One region of the Enterobacter sp. 4974935 genome, then DNA from elsewhere that is predicted to be linked to it. Evidence: predicted binding sites of a transcription regulator. Region 1 holds the regulator's gene; each other region holds the start of a gene.
What was found. The regulator CRP, encoded in region 1, controls carbon source genes, mostly activating them, when cyclic AMP is high. The targets are predictions, from matches to a motif close to ATGTGANNNNNNTCACAT.
Positions count from the first base shown of each region.

Region 1 (2,205 bases):
AGCGCCACCCGCCAAAAATTAAGCCTCGATCACTTCATACGAATGGGTGATGTTTACCGCTTTCTCCAGCATTAATGCCACAGAGCAATATTTCTCCGCAGACAGGTCAACCGCACGCGAGACCGCCGCATCCTTCAGTTCTTTGCCGGTGACGATAAAGTGCAGATTAATATGCGTGAACAGACGTGGCGCCTCTTCGCGACGTTCTGACGTCAGCTTCACTTCACAATCGGTCACGTCATGACGGCCTTTTTGCAGGATCGACACTACGTCGATCGCGCTGCATCCACCAGCCGCCATCAGCACCATTTCCATCGGGCTGGGAGCTTTATCGCCGGAGTTGCCATCCATCAAAACCTGGTGCCCGGAAGCAGACTCGCCCAGGAACGTTAACCCTTCAACCCATTTCACACGCGCTTGCATATTCACTCACTCCAACGTTGCATTTTTTATGACAGATTACGTGTACGTTACATTTCTCGCAACGGAAGGCGACCTGCGTCATGCTGAAGCGAGACACCAGGAGACACGCGGCGAAAGCTATGCTAAAACACTCTGGATGCTACAGTAATACATTGACGTTACACATGTATGCAGAGGACATCAAACTTTACTGGCTGCGAAACGTTACGACAGCCGACTTCCCAGGTATGGGTAAGAATTCGATTGCAACCCCAGAGTCCGGATGCATCTTATGACTCTGGTGACAGCTTATAACAGAGGATAACAGCGCATGGTGCTTGGCAAACCGCAAACAGACCCGACTCTCGAATGGTTCTTGTCTCATTGCCACATTCATAAGTACCCATCAAAGAGCACGCTGATTCACCAGGGTGAAAAAGCGGAAACGTTGTATTACATCGTTAAAGGCTCGGTGGCCGTGCTGATCAAAGATGAAGAAGGGAAAGAGATGATCCTTTCTTATCTGAACCAGGGCGATTTTATCGGTGAACTGGGCCTGTTTGAAGAAGGCCAGGAACGTAGCGCCTGGGTTCGTGCAAAAACAGCATGTGAAGTGGCTGAAATTTCTTACAAGAAATTCCGTCAGCTGATTCAGGTCAACCCTGACATCCTGATGCGTCTTTCTTCCCAGATGGCACGCCGTCTGCAAGTGACCTCTGAGAAGGTGGGTAACCTCGCCTTCCTGGACGTGACCGGTCGTATCGCGCAGACGCTGTTGAACCTGGCGAAACAGCCAGACGCCATGACCCACCCTGACGGTATGCAAATTAAAATTACCCGCCAGGAAATCGGTCAGATCGTCGGCTGCTCCCGTGAAACAGTGGGCCGTATCCTGAAGATGTTGGAAGATCAAAACCTGATCTCCGCCCACGGTAAAACCATCGTGGTTTACGGGACCCGTTAATTCCGGTCAGACGGCGTGCCGCCGCAGGGTGGCACGCCGTTTTTGTCTCTACTCCTTATGTGGCGCAGGCTGATCTATCACCCGGAAGTTAACTACGCACTGCGACAAACGCTGGTGTTGTGTCTTCCCGTGGCCGTGGGCCTGATCCTCGGACATCTTCAGCAAGGCCTGCTGTTTTCCCTCGTGCCCGCCTGCTGCAACATTGCCGGTCTGGACACCCCGCATAAACGCTTTTTCAAACGCCTGATTATTGGCGGCTGCCTGTTTGCCGGCTGTAGCCTTGCCGTGCAACTCTTACTGGCCCGCGACATTCCTCTGCCGCTGATCCTGACCGTGCTGGCGATGACGCTTGGCGTAACCGCTGAAATCAGCTCGCTGCACGCCCGCCTGCTTCCCGCGTCGCTGATTGCCGCCATCTTCACCTTAAGCCTTGCGGGCAATATGCCGGTGTGGGAGCCATTGCTGATCTACGCCCTCGGCACGCTGTGGTACGGGCTGTTTAACTGGTTCTGGTTCTGGTTGTGGCGGGAACAGCCGCTTCGCGAATCCCTGAGCCTGCTCTACGTGCAGCTTGCTGAATACTGCGAAGCAAAATACACCCTGCTCACGCAACATACCGACCCGGAAAAATCCCTGCCGCCGCTGCTGGCACGCCAGCAAAAAGTGGTGGATCTGATCAGCCAGTGCTATCAGCAGTTGCACATGCTTGCCGCCAACAAAAATCATGAATATAAGCGGCTGCTGCGTACCTTCCAGGTCGGGCTGGATTTGCAGGAGCATATTTCCGTCAGCCTTCATAATCCGGAAGAGGTGCAAAAGCTGGTGGAGCGCAGCCATGC
Region 1 covers NZ_JBZWGT010000003.1:178,346-180,550, reverse strand. Annotated here, with positions in the region: gene AC4OVS_RS01925 (OsmC family protein) at 19-423, opposite strand; gene crp (cAMP-activated global transcriptional regulator CRP) at 734-1,366, shown strand; gene AC4OVS_RS01915 (YccS/YhfK family putative transporter) at 1,424-2,205, shown strand, end outside.

Region 2 (2,205 bases), 2.0 Mb from region 1:
TTCCTCTTAGATTTATTCAGCGCAGAAATACTGTGCCCTTCAGATACAGCGCCGCCTGCCCGCCCATCCGCACGCGGTCGCCTTTCAGTTCGCAGCGTACGTCGCCACCACGGGCAGAAACCTGACGGGCAAACATCTGTGTTTTGCCAAGCTGTTCACTCCAGTAAGGGATCAGCATGGTGTGCGCGGAGCCGGTGACAGGATCTTCCGGCACGGCCACGCCCGGCGAGAAGAAACGACTGACAAAGTCGTATTCCCCCTCGTCCCGGGCGGTGACGGCCACTTTATGCTCCCCCGGCGTCATGGCGGAGAAATCCGGATTAATGGCTTCCACTTGCTCGCGGCTCTCCAGTACCAGCACCCAGGCGCGGCCTTTTCGCGCCTCGACGTAGTGGCTGATACCGAGTGCGGCGAGCATCTCCGGTGGCGGCGTCTGTGCCTGCGTCGGGCAGGCCGGGAAGTCCAGCGTCATCCAGTCACCTTCACGGCTGACGGTCAGGCGACCAGAAGCGGTGTCAAAATGAAGGCGAGAGTCCGGATAATCCAGTTCGTTAAACAGAACATACGCCGCGGCAAGCGTCGCGTGACCACACAGATTAACCTCGGTGAGCGTGGTGAACCAGCGCAGCTCAATCCCCCCTTTGGTGCACACAAAAAACGCGGTTTCCGACTGGTTATGCTGTTGTGCCATCCGCAGTAACGTCTCATCCGGCAGCCACGCGTCGAGCGGGCACACCGCCGCCGGGTTGCCGCCAAAGGAGGACTCGCTGAACGCATCTACCAGATAAAAATCAATCTCCTGCATCGTGTTACCGCCTGTTTTTGTTGTGTAGTTCTTTATCTTCAATGAAAACAACCGCGTTCGCTACCGCTGCATGAAGGTAAATTTTGTGATTCACATCACATAACGGTTGAGTTTTCGCCGTTTAAGGCTTTAAGATCGTCTCCTCATCTTTCAGGCAACGAATCCCAGATATCCCTATGACAACACACACGGTTTCCCGCAGGGTCGCGTGGCTACGCGTGGTCACGCTCGCCATCGCAGCGTTTATTTTCAACACCACGGAATTTGTTCCGGTTGGGCTGCTGTCCGACATTGCAGCCAGCTTCCATATGGAAACGGCACAGGTTGGCATTATGCTGACCATCTATGCATGGGTGGTAGCGCTGATGTCGCTGCCGTTTATGCTCCTGACCAGCCAGATGGAACGTCGTAAGCTGCTGATTGGGCTGTTTGTGATGTTCATTGCCAGCCATGTGCTGTCATTTATGGCATGGAACTTTACGGTGCTGGTGATCAGCCGCGTCGGCATCGCGTTTGCCCATGCCGTTTTCTGGTCGATCACCGCATCGCTCGCCATTCGTCTCGCCCCGGCGGGGAAACGCGCCCAGGCGTTGAGCCTGATTGCCACCGGAACGGCGCTGGCGATGGTGTTAGGCCTGCCGATCGGGCGCATTGTGGGTCAATACTTCGGCTGGCGCACCACCTTCTTTGCCATCGGCATGGGGGCGCTGATCACCCTGGTGTGTCTGATCAAACTGCTGCCAAAACTGCCCAGCGAACACTCCGGCTCGCTGAAAAGTCTGCCTCTGCTGATGCGTCGACCGGCGCTGATGAGCATCTATCTGCTGACCGTGATTGTGGTGACCGCCCATTACACGGCCTACAGCTATATTGAGCCGTTTGTTCAGGTTGTGGCGGGCTTTAGCGCTAACTTCGCCACCGTTCTGCTGCTGATCCTGGGCGGCGCGGGTATTATCGGCAGCATCCTGTTCGGGAAGCTGGGCAATAAGCACGCGTCTGCGCTTGTAAGCAGTGCGATTGGCCTGCTGCTGGCGTGCCTGCTGTTACTGATGCCTGCGGCAGGCAGCGAGAGTCATCTGGCGATCCTCAGTCTGTTCTGGGGCGTGGCGATCATGATTATTGGTCTGGGAATGCAGGTCAAAGTGCTGGCCCTGGCCCCGGACGCCACGGACGTGGCAATGTCGCTGTTCTCGGGAATTTTTAATCTGGGAATTGGGGCCGGTGCGCTGGTGGGAAATCAGATCAGCCTGCATGTATCGATGTCGGCCATTGGCTATCTCGGGGCGATTCCCGCGCTGATTGCGCTGATCTGGTCGGTGCTTATCTTCCGTAAATGGCCGGTCGCGATGGAAGAACAGACCAGCCACGGTTGACGTTTGTTATGCCGGGTGGCGGCTTCG
Region 2 covers NZ_JBZWGT010000003.1:2,131,270-2,133,474, forward strand. Annotated here, with positions in the region: gene AC4OVS_RS11425 (PhzF family phenazine biosynthesis protein) at 17-805, opposite strand; gene AC4OVS_RS11430 (sugar transporter) at 982-2,178, shown strand.
Region 2: AC4OVS_RS11425 (PhzF family phenazine biosynthesis protein) is a predicted target of CRP. The motif match lies at 889-906, and genes of this name have one in related genera.

Region 3 (2,205 bases), 3.8 Mb from region 1:
CGCTACATGCCGAGTGGTGGCGCAGTTGCCAACATTACGCTGGCTACTTCCGAATCCTGGCGTGATAAAGCGACCGGTGAAATGAAAGAGCAGACCGAATGGCACCGCGTTGTGCTGTTTGGCAAACTGGCTGAAGTGGCCGGTGAGTATCTGCGTAAGGGTTCTCAGGTCTATATCGAAGGCCAGCTGCGTACCCGCAAATGGACCGATCAATCCGGTCAGGAAAAATACACCACGGAAGTGGTGGTCAACGTAGGCGGCACCATGCAGATGCTGGGTGGTCGTCAGGGCGGTGGCGCACCGGCAGGTGGCGGCCAGCAGCAGGGCGGTTGGGGTCAGCCTCAACAGCCTCAGGGCGGCAATCAGTTCAGCGGCGGCGCGCAGTCTCGTCCTCAGCAGCAGTCTGCTCCGGCACCGTCTAACGAACCGCCAATGGACTTCGACGACGATATCCCGTTCTGATATCCAGACGCGTGAAACACAAAAAACCCAGACAATGTCTGGGTTTTTTATAACAGGCTATCAGGTAATCACCATCGGCCAGTCTGGCGGAGTGTGGCTCATGGCTTCAACCATCACCACTTTAATGTTTTCCCAGACGGCGGCCATATCCACCAGCGTAATGCCGAGCAAACCTGTCGCGAACCAGCATGCGGCACCCAACCCTAACAGGGTGCTAATCACAGCAAGACCTGCGTAGTCGGACTTTCGGAACTGAATGTTTAACGTGCTGGCCAGGAACATCAAAACCGCGCTCAACAACGGCCAGCGCAGGAGCACCATACTGGTGGTAATGGTTGCCATAAAACCCATCCTCGACAAAACAGACGAACTGGAATGAAACAATGTTTCTCGTTACATAAGATGTGTGAACTATATCACATTTGCTGTTTTATTCGCCAGTATCGTATGAGGTAAAAGTGGGTTTATAACCGGGTAAAATATATCGTCCTCGTTCAGATCGGCGCTAAGCCGGAATTTTTATTTTTAATTCATTCAGATAGCAAAACCTTTGCAAAACACCCTCGGCTGTATAGCGTTTACAGCAGTATGTCTATGGATTATGCTTGTGTGGAACAATAAATGTACCCGCAAAAATAATTCATCACATTGAATTATTTGGTTTTTTTGGATTTTTATTCTTTTTTAACACTCAGCATACTCTTTGATTTCGTGGTCTTATTCTTTTATTCAGATATGAGTTATTGCGGTTGCTCTCTCGATTAATGACCTGCGAAAAGATAATGAAAGAAAAAAGACGCGAGATTATTAACGACAGCATGCAGGCTCTGCACGCCCTGGCGAAGCTGATGCCACAACTCAACGCGCAGTGTTCGCCGGTTGAAATGCTGGAAATCATCAACAGCGCACTGGGGGCAAATCTCTCGTGGGTCAGTGTCGAATCCGCAGACGGGCCGCGCGTGGTTTGTGCCGGCGACGTGACGTGTCACGCCTTCAACGTGGCGGATTTTCTTGCCAGCACCCTGTTGCAACGGCATCACCGCGCCTGGCGCGTTATCTACTGGAAAGAGCATATTGGCCGGGCGGTATTTTCCCCTCAGCATCCTGGCTATGCGCGGCTGCAAAGCGGCGTGCTGTGTAAACTCTCAGCGCATGGCAGACAGTGCAGTGGTTATTTCTTTTTGGCTTTTAATGAAAAACTGACCTCGTTGCCGATATTGAAAAATATCGTGGTGGTATTGGTCGAGAAGCTAAAAGATTATTTTGATGACATCATCGTGCGGGAAAAAACAGCGCAAGAGATGCAGCGCGTCGTCACGCAATATAAAACTTTATTTGAACGTGCTCCGGTATTGATGAACGCCTTTGACAGGCATAACCGGTGTGTATTGTGGAACGCCGAATGCGAAAAAGTCTTTGGCTGGAGTATGACTGAAATCGGCGAGCACCCCGATCCGCTGGCCCTGTTTTACCCGGATCCCGAGGAGCGACAGCGCGTGCAGGAGTCGGTTCGTTTCGCACCACTTAAGGATATGTACGAATGGCACCCGGTGCGTAAAGACGGGACGCCGTTAACCATCCTCTGGTCAAACATCCTTTTACCGGATAACTCCATTCTCAATATTGGCCTCGATATCACCGAACGTAAAAAAGCAGAACAGCAGCTGACCGTCAAAGCCACCACGGACGATCTGACGGGCTGTCTGAATCGCTCGACAATTTTACAGCGGCTCAAAATGGCGC
Region 3 covers NZ_JBZWGT010000003.1:4,025,934-4,028,138, reverse strand. Annotated here, with positions in the region: gene ssb1 (single-stranded DNA-binding protein SSB1) at 1-462, shown strand, start outside; gene AC4OVS_RS20505 (YjcB family protein) at 523-804, opposite strand; gene AC4OVS_RS20500 (sensor domain-containing diguanylate cyclase) at 1,245-2,205, shown strand, end outside.
Region 3: AC4OVS_RS20505 (YjcB family protein) is a predicted target of CRP. The motif match lies at 867-884, and genes of this name have one in related genera.

Region 4 (2,205 bases), 4.3 Mb from region 1:
CCCCGCTTCAAAACAGGCGGCCTGGATTTCGGCGCTCATGTGCACCGGGTTGATAAAGCGATCGTCGTTCGGGTTGATCAGGAAGGTGCAGGCCTTCAGCGTTTCGGTTTCCGCGATAAGCGCGGGCAGGTCGGTGATGTTCTGCTCTTTCAGCACCCGCTGGAGCAGCCACAGCCCCATGATGTTCTTCAGCACCCGGTAGCGGCCTTCGGCACCGCCTTCGTTGGTGATGTTCGCCGCCATCGCGGCATCGCTGGTGTACGGGGTTTTGCTCTCGAAGCCCATCAGCGACCAGGTGCCGGAAGAGAGATAGGCCGCATCTTTGTCGGCGAGCGGCGAGGCAATGATCGCGCTCGCGGTGTCGTGACTGGCGACGGCGACAACAGGGATTTCATTCCCCTGCGGGCAAAGCCAGTGACCGATCACATTGCCCGGATGGGTTGGCGCGCCGAACCAGGACGGCGAGGCGCCCGTCCAGGCCAGCAGATGTTCATCCCAGTTATCGGTGTTGATGTTGACCAGCTGCGTGGTGGTGGCGTTGGTGTATTCCCAGTTCATATTGCCGGTCAGACGGTAGCTTAAGTAGTCCGGGATCAGCAGCGCATGCGCCACCTTTTCGACCAGCTCAGGCTGTTGCTCAACCAGCGCACGTAGCTGATACAGCGTGTTAAACGGCAGAAACTGGATGCCACTGCGACCATAGATGTTCTCCTTGCCAAGCTGCGCGATGGCGTGCACCATCAGCCCATCGGTGCGGCTGTCGCGGTAGGAGACCGGCAGGCCGACGCGTTCGCCGTGACTGTCCAGCAGCACGTAATCCACACCCCAGGTATCAATGCCGATACTGTCGATGCGAATACCGTCTTCGCAGACGTTGTGAAGTCCGGTGCGGATCTCTGCTTCCAGGGCGTCGATATCCCAGGTAACAAAACCGTCCTGTTTTTGCAGACAATTGGCGAAACGGTGCATTTCGCGAAGCGTAAGGGTGTGCAGGTCGCAGTCCCATGTGGCGAGCATTACACGGCCGCTGGATGCGCCTAAATCGACAGCCACACAATGGCGAAAAGTCATGGTCGGGTCCTTTCTTAAGTCATTAGCGAGGAGTGTAAGAAAGGGAAGAAATAGCCACCTTCTCGCCACTGACAGCCCAAATCTCGCGCTGGCAAGAAAGCAAAGATGAACGTGAGGGAGTTCACAGTTTCCAGTAATCGCGGGGTTTGCAGGCAGTGTGACGCTGACCGCATTTCCCGATCTTTCCGCCTGTTTCTTGAAAAACCGGCAGCTTTTGCGCGGTTTGCTGTCAAAAATTTAAGGTGAGCGGGGAAGGCCTTAATTACTATTTTGAGAACTTTTCTCATTGGTAGAGGCCGTTATGACCGTACTGCACAGCGTCGATTTTTTTCCTTCGGGGGCTTCGCCGGTTGCGATTGAGCCACGGCTGCCTCAGGCTGCGTTCCCGGAACATCATCATGATTTTCATGAAATTGTGATCGTTGAGCACGGAACGGGCATCCACGTGTTTAATGGTCAGCCGTATACCATCAGCGGCGGTACGGTGTGCTTCGTGCGCGATCACGACAGGCACCTGTATGAACATACCGATAACCTGTGCCTGACCAATGTGCTCTATCGTTCTCCGGATGCGTTTCAGTTTCTCTCCGGGCTGAATCAGCTGTTGCCGCAGGAGAAGGACGGCCATTATCCGTCGCACTGGCGGGTGAATCAGTCCACGTTGCAGCAGGTGCGTCAGCTGGTAAGCCAGATGGAGCAGAGCGAGGATGGACAGGAGACGCACGCCATTGCTACCCGCGAGATGCTGTTTATGCAGCTGCTGGTGCTACTGCGGCGCAGCAGCCTGGTGGAAGGGCTGGAAAATAACGACGCGCGCCTGAATCAGCTGATGGCCTGGCTGGAAGATCATTTTGCCGAAGATGTCTGCTGGGAAACGCTGGCGGATGACTTTTCGCTCTCGCTGCGCACGCTGCATCGTCAGCTCAAGCAGCATACCGGGCTGACGCCGCAGCGCTACCTCAACCGTCTGCGCCTGATCAAAGCGCGTCACCTATTAAGGCACACGGATGAAAGCGTCACGGATATCGCCTATCGCTGCGGTTTCGGCGACAGTAACCACTTTTCAACGCTGTTTCGTCGGGAATTTAGCTGGTCGCCGCGCGATATCCGTCAGGGGAAAGACGCGTTGCTTCA
Region 4 covers NZ_JBZWGT010000003.1:4,464,565-4,466,769, forward strand. Annotated here, with positions in the region: gene rhaB (rhamnulokinase) at 1-1,071, opposite strand, end outside; gene rhaS (HTH-type transcriptional activator RhaS) at 1,373-2,205, shown strand, end outside.
Region 4: rhaS (HTH-type transcriptional activator RhaS) is a predicted target of CRP. The motif match lies at 1,227-1,244, and genes of this name have one in related genera.